Regions from separate parts of the Vibrio scophthalmi genome, predicted to be linked through region 1. Evidence: riboswitches for the same ligand, from Rfam matches in the RefSeq annotation. Region 1 holds a riboswitch; each other region holds the start of a gene.

Region 1 (3,280 bases):
AAACAAAATGGACGCTTACTACGGTAAGTTTGCCACTGCGGAGTGGTAGTTCAGTTGGTTAGAATACCGGCCTGTCACGCCGGGGGTCGCGGGTTCGAGTCCCGTCCACTCCGCCACTTATTCGAGAACCTCGCTACATGCGAGGTTTTTTTGAATCTAGCATTTGCTGGAATCAAAACTTAGGGGTGTAGCTCCAATTGGCAGAGCAGCGGATTCCAAATCCGCGTGTTGGGAGTTCGAATCTCTCCACCCCTGCCATATACTAAGCCTCAGCAGAAATGCTGGGGCTTTTTTACATCTGGATTTTGGAGTTTGTCGCTACTTGGCTGAGCCGCGGATCCCGCTAATTACAAAACTGCGCGTGTTGAGGGTTCGAATCTCTCCACCCCTACCATATATTAAGCCTCAGAAGAAATGCAGAGGCTTTTTTACATCTGTACTTTGTTAATTATTGTCAATTGGCAGAGCAGCGGATTCCCCTAATACTAAATAGCGCGTGTTGGGAGTTCGAATCTCTCCACCCCAGCCATATACTAAGCCTCAGCAGAAATGCTGGGGCTTTTTACGTCTGCATTTATGGTTGTTCGCCACGAGCTCTTGTTATTGTTCTATTTTAGCCTGTATCACGGTTGCTGGGATTTATTGCTAGCGAATACATAGAGCTTACCTTAGCGTTGCTATCACTACAGAGGAGCCTATAACCCCTTTTTCGCTAAATCTAATATAGCTATACTGATGTTGATAGCTTCTATAGTTTTTGCGCTGATATTGACACTAAAGTGACTCCTGTAACGTTTGAAATTAAACCTCATTAGCAACATCAATTTATTGGAATTTATTATTGTCTTGGTGTCTATATCGCGTGGAAGTGGCTAGAATATAGCCATTGAATATATTGGGGGATTTATGGGCCAACTTTCCATACTCGGCTTTATTGCACTCGGTGGGGCATTTGGTGCTTGTTCCCGCTATTTAGTCTCGGAGCTTTGCGTCGCACTGCTAGGACGTGGCTTTCCTTACGGTACGTTAACGGTCAACGTGGTCGGGTCTTTTATTATGGGTCTGCTGATCGCAGCATTTGAAAGTGAAGTTCTTGCTATTGAGCCATGGCGCCAAATTATTGGTTTAGGTTTCCTTGGTGCATTGACGACCTTCTCAACCTTTTCTATGGATAACGTTTTACTGATGCAGCAAGGTGCTTTTCTCAAGATGGGCCTAAACGTTCTACTTAATGTGGTATTAAGTATTTCAGCCGCTTGGGTTGGCTTCCAACTTCTAATGAAAGTTAACATTTAGTTAAATTACAGCGTGTTCGGCTTGGTTTCGAATCACTAATTGCTTATAATTGCTTCACTTGTCGGAGAGCCATTTGGCTGAGACCGTTTATTCGGGATCCGTAGAACCTGATCAGGCTAAGACCTGCGTAGGGAACAAGAGAAGATCATTGCACCTAAATGTCCCGCTATATCTAGGTTAAATCATCTCATTATCAGTGCACACTTTTTGTCAGTGACACTCGATCCTCTTGTCATATCGTTCCGCCAAGCATTTTTATCCCATACGTTTTATAAAAAATGAGCAAGGAAAAATGCTATGTCGAGTCGCAAGCAAGCAAGACTGGAAGCTAAACAGTTTATAGATACTCTTTCGGTGCAACCGTACCCAAACTCTCGAAAAACTTATGTTGAGGGCTCTCGGCCTGATATCCGTGTTCCTATGCGAGAAATCACCTTGGCAGATAGTTTGATTGGCGGCACAAAAGAAGCGCCGATTTTCGAGCCGAATGAACCAATGCGCGTTTATGATACCTCTGGTGTTTATACCGATCCTGATCATGACATTGACCTATATAAAGGTCTTCCTAAACTGAGGGAATTATGGATTGAGGAACGTGCTGATACGCAGCTTTTGGATGATGTTAGCTCGGTATATGCGAAAGAGCGCTTGGACGATGAAACCCTAGACGATCTGCGCTATGGCAATCTACCTAATATACGTCGTGCGAAAGCAGGACAATGCGTAACACAATTGCATTATGCACGCCAAGGCATCATTACCCCGGAGATGGAATATATCGCATTGCGCGAAAATATGGGGCGCGCTCGATATAGTGATGAAATGCTTAACCAGCAGCATCCAGGGCAGAATTTTGGGGCTAACTTACCCAAAGATATTACCGCTGAGTTTGTACGTAAGGAAGTCGCTGAAGGGCGTGCAATTATCCCGTCGAATATTAACCATCCAGAATCTGAACCGATGATTATTGGCCGCAACTTCTTAGTTAAGGTCAATGCTAATATTGGTAATTCATCGGTGAGTTCTTCAATCGAAGAAGAAGTTGAAAAGCTAGTTTGGTCCACTCGTTGGGGTGGCGATACCGTGATGGACTTGTCTACAGGACGAAATATTCATGAAACTCGAGAGTGGATATTGCGTAACAGCCCGGTACCGATCGGCACTGTGCCTATGTATCAAGCTCTAGAAAAAGTTAACGGTGTCGCTGAAGATCTTAATTGGGAAGTGATGCGCGATACGCTTATCGAACAAGCGGAGCAGGGAGTTGATTACTTTACTATTCACGCCGGTTTGCTATTGCGTTATGTGCCAATGACGGCCAAACGTGTCACTGGTATTGTCTCCCGTGGTGGTTCCATCATTGCGAAATGGTGCCTTGCTCACCATCAAGAAAGTTTCCTCTATACCCACTTCCGCGAAATTTGCGAAATCTGTGCTCAGTATGACGTGGCGCTTTCTTTAGGTGATGGTCTACGACCAGGTTCGATTGCTGACGCCAACGATGAAGCTCAATTTGCTGAGCTGCGCACATTGGGGGAGTTAACTAAGGTTGCATGGGAGTACGATGTGCAGGTGATCATCGAAGGCCCTGGTCATGTACCAATGCATATGATTAAGGAAAACATGGATGAACAGCTCAAGCATTGCCATGAAGCACCTTTTTACACCTTAGGCCCATTAACGACAGATATCGCTCCTGGTTATGACCATATTACTTCCGGCATTGGTGCGGCGATGATCGGCTGGTATGGCTGCGCGATGTTGTGCTATGTAACGCCAAAGGAGCACTTGGGATTACCAAATAAAGAAGATGTGAAAACAGGGTTGATCACATACAAGTTAGCGGCTCATGCGGCTGACTTAGCCAAAGGTCATCCAGGCGCGCAAATTCGTGATAATGCTTTATCGAAAGCGCGCTTTGAATTCCGTTGGGAAGACCAATTTAATCTCTCTCTCGATCCTGAAACTGCTCGTGCTTACCATG
Region 2 (3,280 bases), on a different replicon from region 1:
AGACCAAAGTGATATATTGGGCATGGCAGCGTAAACCAAAGCAATAAACAGCACCGAACCCACTAAATCAATCGGTCTATGCATGCCAAGCCACAAACGACTATAAGCCACGCAAACGCCCCACAGCAACAGAATACCCGCTAATCCATAACGCTTGTGTTCAACCAACAATCCACCAAAACAAACTAAACAAATCGCGACAAACATTGTGTGGCCTGATGGAAATGAATAGTCGGTTTCGCCCAGCCAATGTTGAGTTCGCCAAGGGCTAACTTGAGTTGAAACCTGCTCGATCAGTTGATCTTGTTTACTGGCCGTCAATTGGTAGAAATGTGATGGTTTCGGGATCAGCAGTTGATGGGTGAGAACTTCAGTATAAGGTCGCGGGCTTTCCGTAAAATGTTTAAGGCCCGTTTTGGCAGCAAAGCCAATCACCAGAATGATGCCGAGTTGTAATAACTTTTCCCAACGTTGTTTCGGCGTCAAAGTAAGCGTCAAACTACAGAGCAGTAGTACCGCAAGAGTAATTAAGAAACCTTGGCTACCAGCAGAATTGGTCAGCACACTGTAAAACAGCCCCTCACTGTCACTCACTGAATCTAATAACTCAATGTGGCTGACTAATAGTGTCATCGGCGCTATCAGTAAAAGGAATACTGCCAATACAGCAAGGCCATAACGCTTGGCATGAAGATACTCTTTCATAAAATTCTGCTCAACGATTACCAACAACCACTCACGAGAACATAGACATTACGTCGGAGTCACGTTTCGACTGGCGAGGATATGGGAAAGATCGGCAAAGAGAAGGAACCTCTCCTTGTCACCGTTGCCGATATACTAGCCGAAGCCATGTAGAAAAATTATCAAATTGCTGTCAATTTGGCGAAAATTCCTGCCTTTATGTGTTTATCGTTCGCGATTGTAAGCAAAAAAATGATGCACAGGACCATGCCCATGGCCAATGCTCAGCTCATCAGCATACGCAATCGCTTGTGAAATATAGAGTTTCGCCTTTGCCACAGCGCTTTCTAACGATTCGCCTTGCGCTAAATATGAAGCAATAGCCGCAGAGAGCGTGCATCCCGTACCGTGAGTATTGTGGGTGGCTATACGTTTCGCATACAACACCGAAACGCTAACGGGCTGAATAAACAGATCATTACTATTTTCATCCCCCTCTAAATGCCCTCCTTTGAGCAATATGGCTTTGGCACCTAATTGGCGTAGGGAGTGAATCATGCTGCCCATTTGTTCTTCATCACGGGGTATTGGTGACCCAGTCAGTGCTGCACCTTCTGGTAGATTGGGGGTAATCAGATCTGCTAACGGGATCAAACGTTGCTTAAGCGTCGCAATTGCCTCACGAGCCAATAGCAAATCGCCGCTAGTCGCCACCATCACTGGGTCAAGAATGGTGAATTGAGGTTGGTATTGTTCTAATTTATCCGCCACGACATCAATGATGGCGCTATCCGCTAACATACCAATTTTTACTGCCACAACATTAAGATCACTAAATACTGCATCCAATTGATGAGCGACATGTTCTAACGGGATCGGGAATATCGCTGAAACACCTTGCGTGTTCTGAGCCGTAATGGCAGTAATGGCCGAACATGCATAGCTGCCCGTCGCGGAAATGGCTTTAATATCGGCTTGAATACCCGCACCACCACCGCTGTCAGAGCCAGCGATTGTCAATACTATAGGGGTGCAAGTATCAACATTGGCGGTAATGGATGTTGCGTGTGTTTGAGGCATGAGTCTACTCCTACGCGCAACGTATGGAACCGACTCACTGGATGGCTAGCGGGAAAAACTAGTAATAAATCAGTGAGGGTACTTTAGCCGTTAAGGCATATTCATAGAGAAAGGCTAAAGGACGCATAGTTCCCTACGTCAGTGCTAACTGAATCAGGTTCAACGGGTCTCGCGATGCGATCTCAGCCCCAAGGGCTCCCCGACTATTAGCGTCCATAATAACAGCAATCGCTCTTATAAGGTAAGTGAGAAAGGCCAAGTGTGCGCCGCAGCGCACTCTGTCACTCACGGTCGAACTTTATTAAATCTATGACGTGAATACAAATATGGGCAGAATGACCCAGCTTAGCGTCCAACCAAGATTCCACGTCGTTCGCTGTCGTGACTTATTTGCCAATGAAACAAATCGCGATTAGAGTGGAATATGATAGATTATGATTAGCTATTTATTAATAATTTTTTGTTATCACGAACTCGTTCTATCAATAACCCTGTGAGATACCCATGCTAAACCCTCTCTGGCTGAAAACATTTATCACCCTGATTGAAACGGGCCACTTTACTCGGACGGCAGAGCGCCTGTTTATGACCCAGCCAGGCGTCAGTCAGCATATCAAGAAATTGGAGCAAGCATGTGGACACCCACTGATTGAGCGTAATAACAAAAGCTTTGAGATTACTCAGCAAGGCAAAATGCTGTTTGACTATGCCAAGGAGTCTCAAAACCGTGAGACACAGCTATTGGCAAGTCTAGAGCCAGACTCAGCCTACCACGGCAACACTAAATTGGCGTGCTCGGGCTCGCTTGCGTTACTGCTCTACCCTCGCCTGTTAGATTTACAATGTAAATGTCCAAAGCTCATTACCCACGTAGAAGCGGCGCCAAACAGAAAGATTAAAGCGGATATTTTAAGTGGGATGGCGGATCTGGGTATCGTTACGAGCCAAACTAACGATAAACGCATTTTTAGCCAAACGTTGAGTGAAGAACCCTTATGCTTGATGTATCCAGCTCAACATTCATACCAAGGAGACTTAACCAAATCTGATTTACAACAACTCGGTTTGATTAATCACCCTGATGCCGAACATTATTTGGCTCGGTTTTTCGCTCACAGTGATGGTCCGGATTTTGTTGACTTACGTTTTGATCAGATCCCCATCACGGGGTACGTCAATCAACTCAGCCAGATTTTATTGCCCGTAGCGAAGGGGCTAGGTTTTACGATTTTGCCACTCAGTGCTTTAGATAACTTTGCTCTTAAAGAACAAATCGCAATCTATCAACCTAAGCAACCCATTACCGAGACACTATATTTAATCGCTAAGCAGCGCCCACACATGCCAAAACGCTTCGTCACAGTGATTGACGAGATCGAACAGGCACTCAAACGCTCATGACCGATCTAGAGCCAATATTGAAATAACAAAAAAGAGCCTTAAGGCTCTTTTTTGTTATCTCGCTGAGGAAATCTTATCGAAGAATTTATGCTTCTAGCACGTCTTCTCCAATCAC
Region 3 (3,280 bases), 320 kb from region 1:
GCGAAAGCATGTTCTTTGTTGTCGAAGCGGACGAATATGACAGCGCTTTTTTCGATAAGCGTTCAAAGTTTGTTCACTACCATCCACGAACATTAGTGATGAACAACCTCGAGTTTGATCATGCCGACATCTTTGATGATCTTGAGGCGATTAAGCGTCAATTCCATCATCTTGTTCGTACCGTGCCGAGCAACGGGCGTATTTTAGCGCCGAAAGCTGATCAAGCGCTGACCGATGTGCTAGACCGCGGGTGTTGGAGTGAAACTGAATACACCGGCGAACAAGGAGATTGGCGTGCTGAAAAGATTGTTAAAGATGGTTCACAATTCCATGTGCTGCTTGATGGTGAAATCAAAGGCACAGTGAAATGGGATTTGGTTGGTGATCATAACGTCGATAATGCCTTAATGGCGATCGCTGCTGCTCGCCATGTTGGTGTGACTGCCGATCTTGCGTGTGAATCGCTAGCGAAATTTATCAATACAAAGCGTCGCCTTGAACTGAAAGGGCAAGTGAATGGCGTGACGGTTTATGATGACTTTGCTCATCACCCAACGGCGATTGAACTGACGATGGGTGGTCTGCGTAACAAGGTGGGCAGCGACAAGATCATTGCGGTACTAGAACCTCGTTCTGCGACGATGAAACGTGGCGTACATAAAGATACTCTCGCAGCATCATTACATCATGCCGATGAGGTTTTCCTTTATCAGCCAGAGAGCATTGAATGGTCGGTGGAAGAGGTTGCTCAACAATGTTCTCAACCGGCTTATACCAGTGCTGATATTGATCAATTGGTCGATGCGATCGTGGCAAAAGCCGTACCTGGCGACCATATTCTAGTGATGAGTAACGGCGGCTTTGAAGGTATTCATGGCAAGCTGCTAGAGAAACTGGCAGGTTAAACAGCATGACAAACAAGAGTAGTAAAGCGATTACTTTAGCCTTTACTGGCGCATCGGGCGCACCTTATGGGTTGCGCCTACTCGAGTGTTTATTGGCGGCAGATTATCAGGTCTATCTATTGATATCTTCTGCCGCGCGAGTGGTGTTGGCAACTGAACATGGTTTGAAATTGCCAAGTGGCCCAGAGGCCGCGCAGCAAGCATTAGTTGCGCATCTCAATTGTGATGCAGATAAATTGGTGGTGTGTGGCAAAGACGATTGGTTCTCGCCAGTGGCGTCAGGATCTGCTGCGCCAAAACAGATGGTGGTGTGCCCATGTTCTGCAGGCAGTGTGGCGGCAATCGCTCACGGCATGTCGGATAATTTGATTGAGCGTGCGGCTGATGTAGTGATGAAAGAGCGTGGCCAGCTAGTGCTGGTGGTACGTGAAACGCCTTTTTCTACCTTGCATTTAGAGAATATGCATAAGCTATCGACAATGGGGGTTACCATTATGCCTGCTGCGCCCGGGTTTTATCACCAACCACAAACCATTGAAGATTTGATTGATTTCATGGTGGCGAGAATTCTGGATCATCTCGGTGTTGAGCAGGGGTTAGTTCCGCGCTGGGGTTATGATCACAGAGGATAATATCTCGCTAGCCATACATTGGCAGAATGATTACAATCCCATCAATACTCAACGGGGAGCCATGCTGTGATGCGCTGGCTGAGATCGGTCAATGACTGGGACCCGTGTACCTGAACCAGATAATGCTGGCGTAGGAATTGAGTCTGGTCATTTAGTTACTGCGCTAATTAAACGCCGACCTCAAACCTGTGCCGCTCAACTCGGAGAGAGCGAACAGTGAAAACCACCACGTTAACCACCACCTTTAGTACGCTAGCGATTGCTTGCGCGTCTTTTTCTGCTTTCGCGGCGGACAATACCCTAACCGTTTATACCTACGATTCATTTGCCGCAGATTGGGGCCCAGGCCCAACAGTGGAAAAAGCCTTTGAAGCCCAGTGCGGTGGTTGTGATGTTAATTTTGTCGCGCTGGATGATGGTGTGTCGATTTTGAACCGCTTACGTTTAGAAAACGGCAATAGCAAAGCGGATATTGTCTTAGGGTTGGACAACAATCTAATGGCAGAAGCGAAGAAGACCGGTTTACTGAGTGAGCATCAGGTTGATACCAGCAGCGTAACAATTCCCGGCGGTTGGCAAGACACCACCTTTGTCCCTTATGACTATGGCTACTTTGCCTTTGTTTACAACAAAGAAAAGCTCGCTAACCCACCGACAAGCTTGAAAGAATTGGTTGAGCAGCGTGACGATCTAAAAATCATCTATCAAGATCCACGAACCTCGACTCCGGGGCAAGGTTTGATGCTTTGGATGAAATCAGTTTACGGTGATGATGTCGCGGCCGCATGGCAAAAACTGGCAGGCAAAACCGTGACCGTGACGAAAGGTTGGTCTGAAGCTTATTCGATGTTCCTAGAAGGCGAAGCGGATATGGTGCTTTCGTACACCACATCACCGGCTTACCACATTATTGCCGAAAACGATCTTAAATACGCAGCAGCGGATTTTAGTGAGGGTCACTACACGCAAGTTGAAGTTGCCGCAAAAGTGAAGGGCAGTAAGAACCCTGCGTTAGCGGATCAGTTCATGCAGTTTATTTTGAGTGATCAATTCCAATCAGCTATGCCGACGGGGAACTGGATGTATCCTGTCACAGATGTAGCTCAGCCAGAAGGTTTCTCTACCCTGACAGTGCCGAGCAAAGCGCTAAGTTTTAGTGCTGATGAAGTTGCGACGCAACGTAAGACATGGATTCGTGAATGGCAAAGCGCTTTAACGCGTTAAGGTTTTTACTTGAATCGTCTTCCTAAATTAGGACTGTGGGTCGCGATGTTTATCGCGGCCTTTGTCTTTTCAGCTTTGGCGGCGCTCTTTTATGCCGCACCGTCGCTCAATCTATTGCAGGTTTGGCAAGATCCTTATTATCGCCACGTTACGCAATTTAGTTTCTATCAATCGTTTCTTTCCACTTTGCTCAGTGTTGGTCTTGCGCTTCCGGTCGCCCATGCACTGTCAAAGCGTGATTTTAAAGGTAAGGGCTTGTTGCTCAAGCTATTTAGCTCCACCTTAGTCTTACCTGTGCTGGTGGGGGTATTTGGCTTATTGGCGATTTACGGAAATTCAGGGCTCATAGCCGATGTTTTAGCGCAGTTTGAGCACACATTACCGTTTTCCATTTATGGTTTGAACGGTATTTTACTTGCGCATGTGTTTTTCAATCTCCCTTACGCTGCCCGCTTGTTGCTGCAAGCATTAGATACCATTCCTCAAGAGCAACATAAACTGTGTGCCCACTTGGGAATG

What was found. Region 1 has a riboswitch for thiamine pyrophosphate ahead of thiC (phosphomethylpyrimidine synthase ThiC). Riboswitches for the same ligand answer to the same signal wherever they lie in the genome.
Region 2: it holds a riboswitch for thiamine pyrophosphate, as region 1 does, so the genes downstream of both, thiD (bifunctional hydroxymethylpyrimidine kinase/phosphomethylpyrimidine kinase) here and thiC (phosphomethylpyrimidine synthase ThiC) in region 1, are expected to answer to the same signal.
Region 3: it holds a riboswitch for thiamine pyrophosphate, as region 1 does, so the genes downstream of both, thiB (thiamine ABC transporter substrate binding subunit) here and thiC (phosphomethylpyrimidine synthase ThiC) in region 1, are expected to answer to the same signal.

Annotation. Positions count from the first base shown of each region.
Region 1 covers NZ_CP134271.1:1,380,225-1,383,504, reverse strand. Annotated here, with positions in the region: tRNA gene RJD38_RS06295 (tRNA-Asp) at 40-116, shown strand; tRNA gene RJD38_RS06290 (tRNA-Trp) at 182-258, shown strand; gene crcB (fluoride efflux transporter CrcB) at 907-1,296, shown strand; TPP riboswitch at 1,349-1,447, shown strand; gene thiC (phosphomethylpyrimidine synthase ThiC) at 1,594-3,280, shown strand, end outside.
Region 2 covers NZ_CP134272.1:317,753-321,032, forward strand. Annotated here, with positions in the region: gene RJD38_RS16365 (phosphatase PAP2 family protein) at 1-705, opposite strand, end outside; gene thiD (bifunctional hydroxymethylpyrimidine kinase/phosphomethylpyrimidine kinase) at 910-1,764, opposite strand; TPP riboswitch at 1,878-1,976, opposite strand; gene RJD38_RS16375 (LysR family transcriptional regulator) at 2,269-3,165, shown strand; gene RJD38_RS16380 (hypothetical protein) at 3,251-3,280, opposite strand, start outside.
Region 3 covers NZ_CP134271.1:1,063,161-1,066,440, reverse strand. Annotated here, with positions in the region: gene mpl (UDP-N-acetylmuramate:L-alanyl-gamma-D-glutamyl-meso-diaminopimelate ligase) at 1-905, shown strand, start outside; gene RJD38_RS04755 (flavin prenyltransferase UbiX) at 911-1,537, shown strand; TPP riboswitch at 1,580-1,691, shown strand; gene thiB (thiamine ABC transporter substrate binding subunit) at 1,754-2,761, shown strand; gene thiP (thiamine/thiamine pyrophosphate ABC transporter permease ThiP) at 2,771-3,280, shown strand, end outside.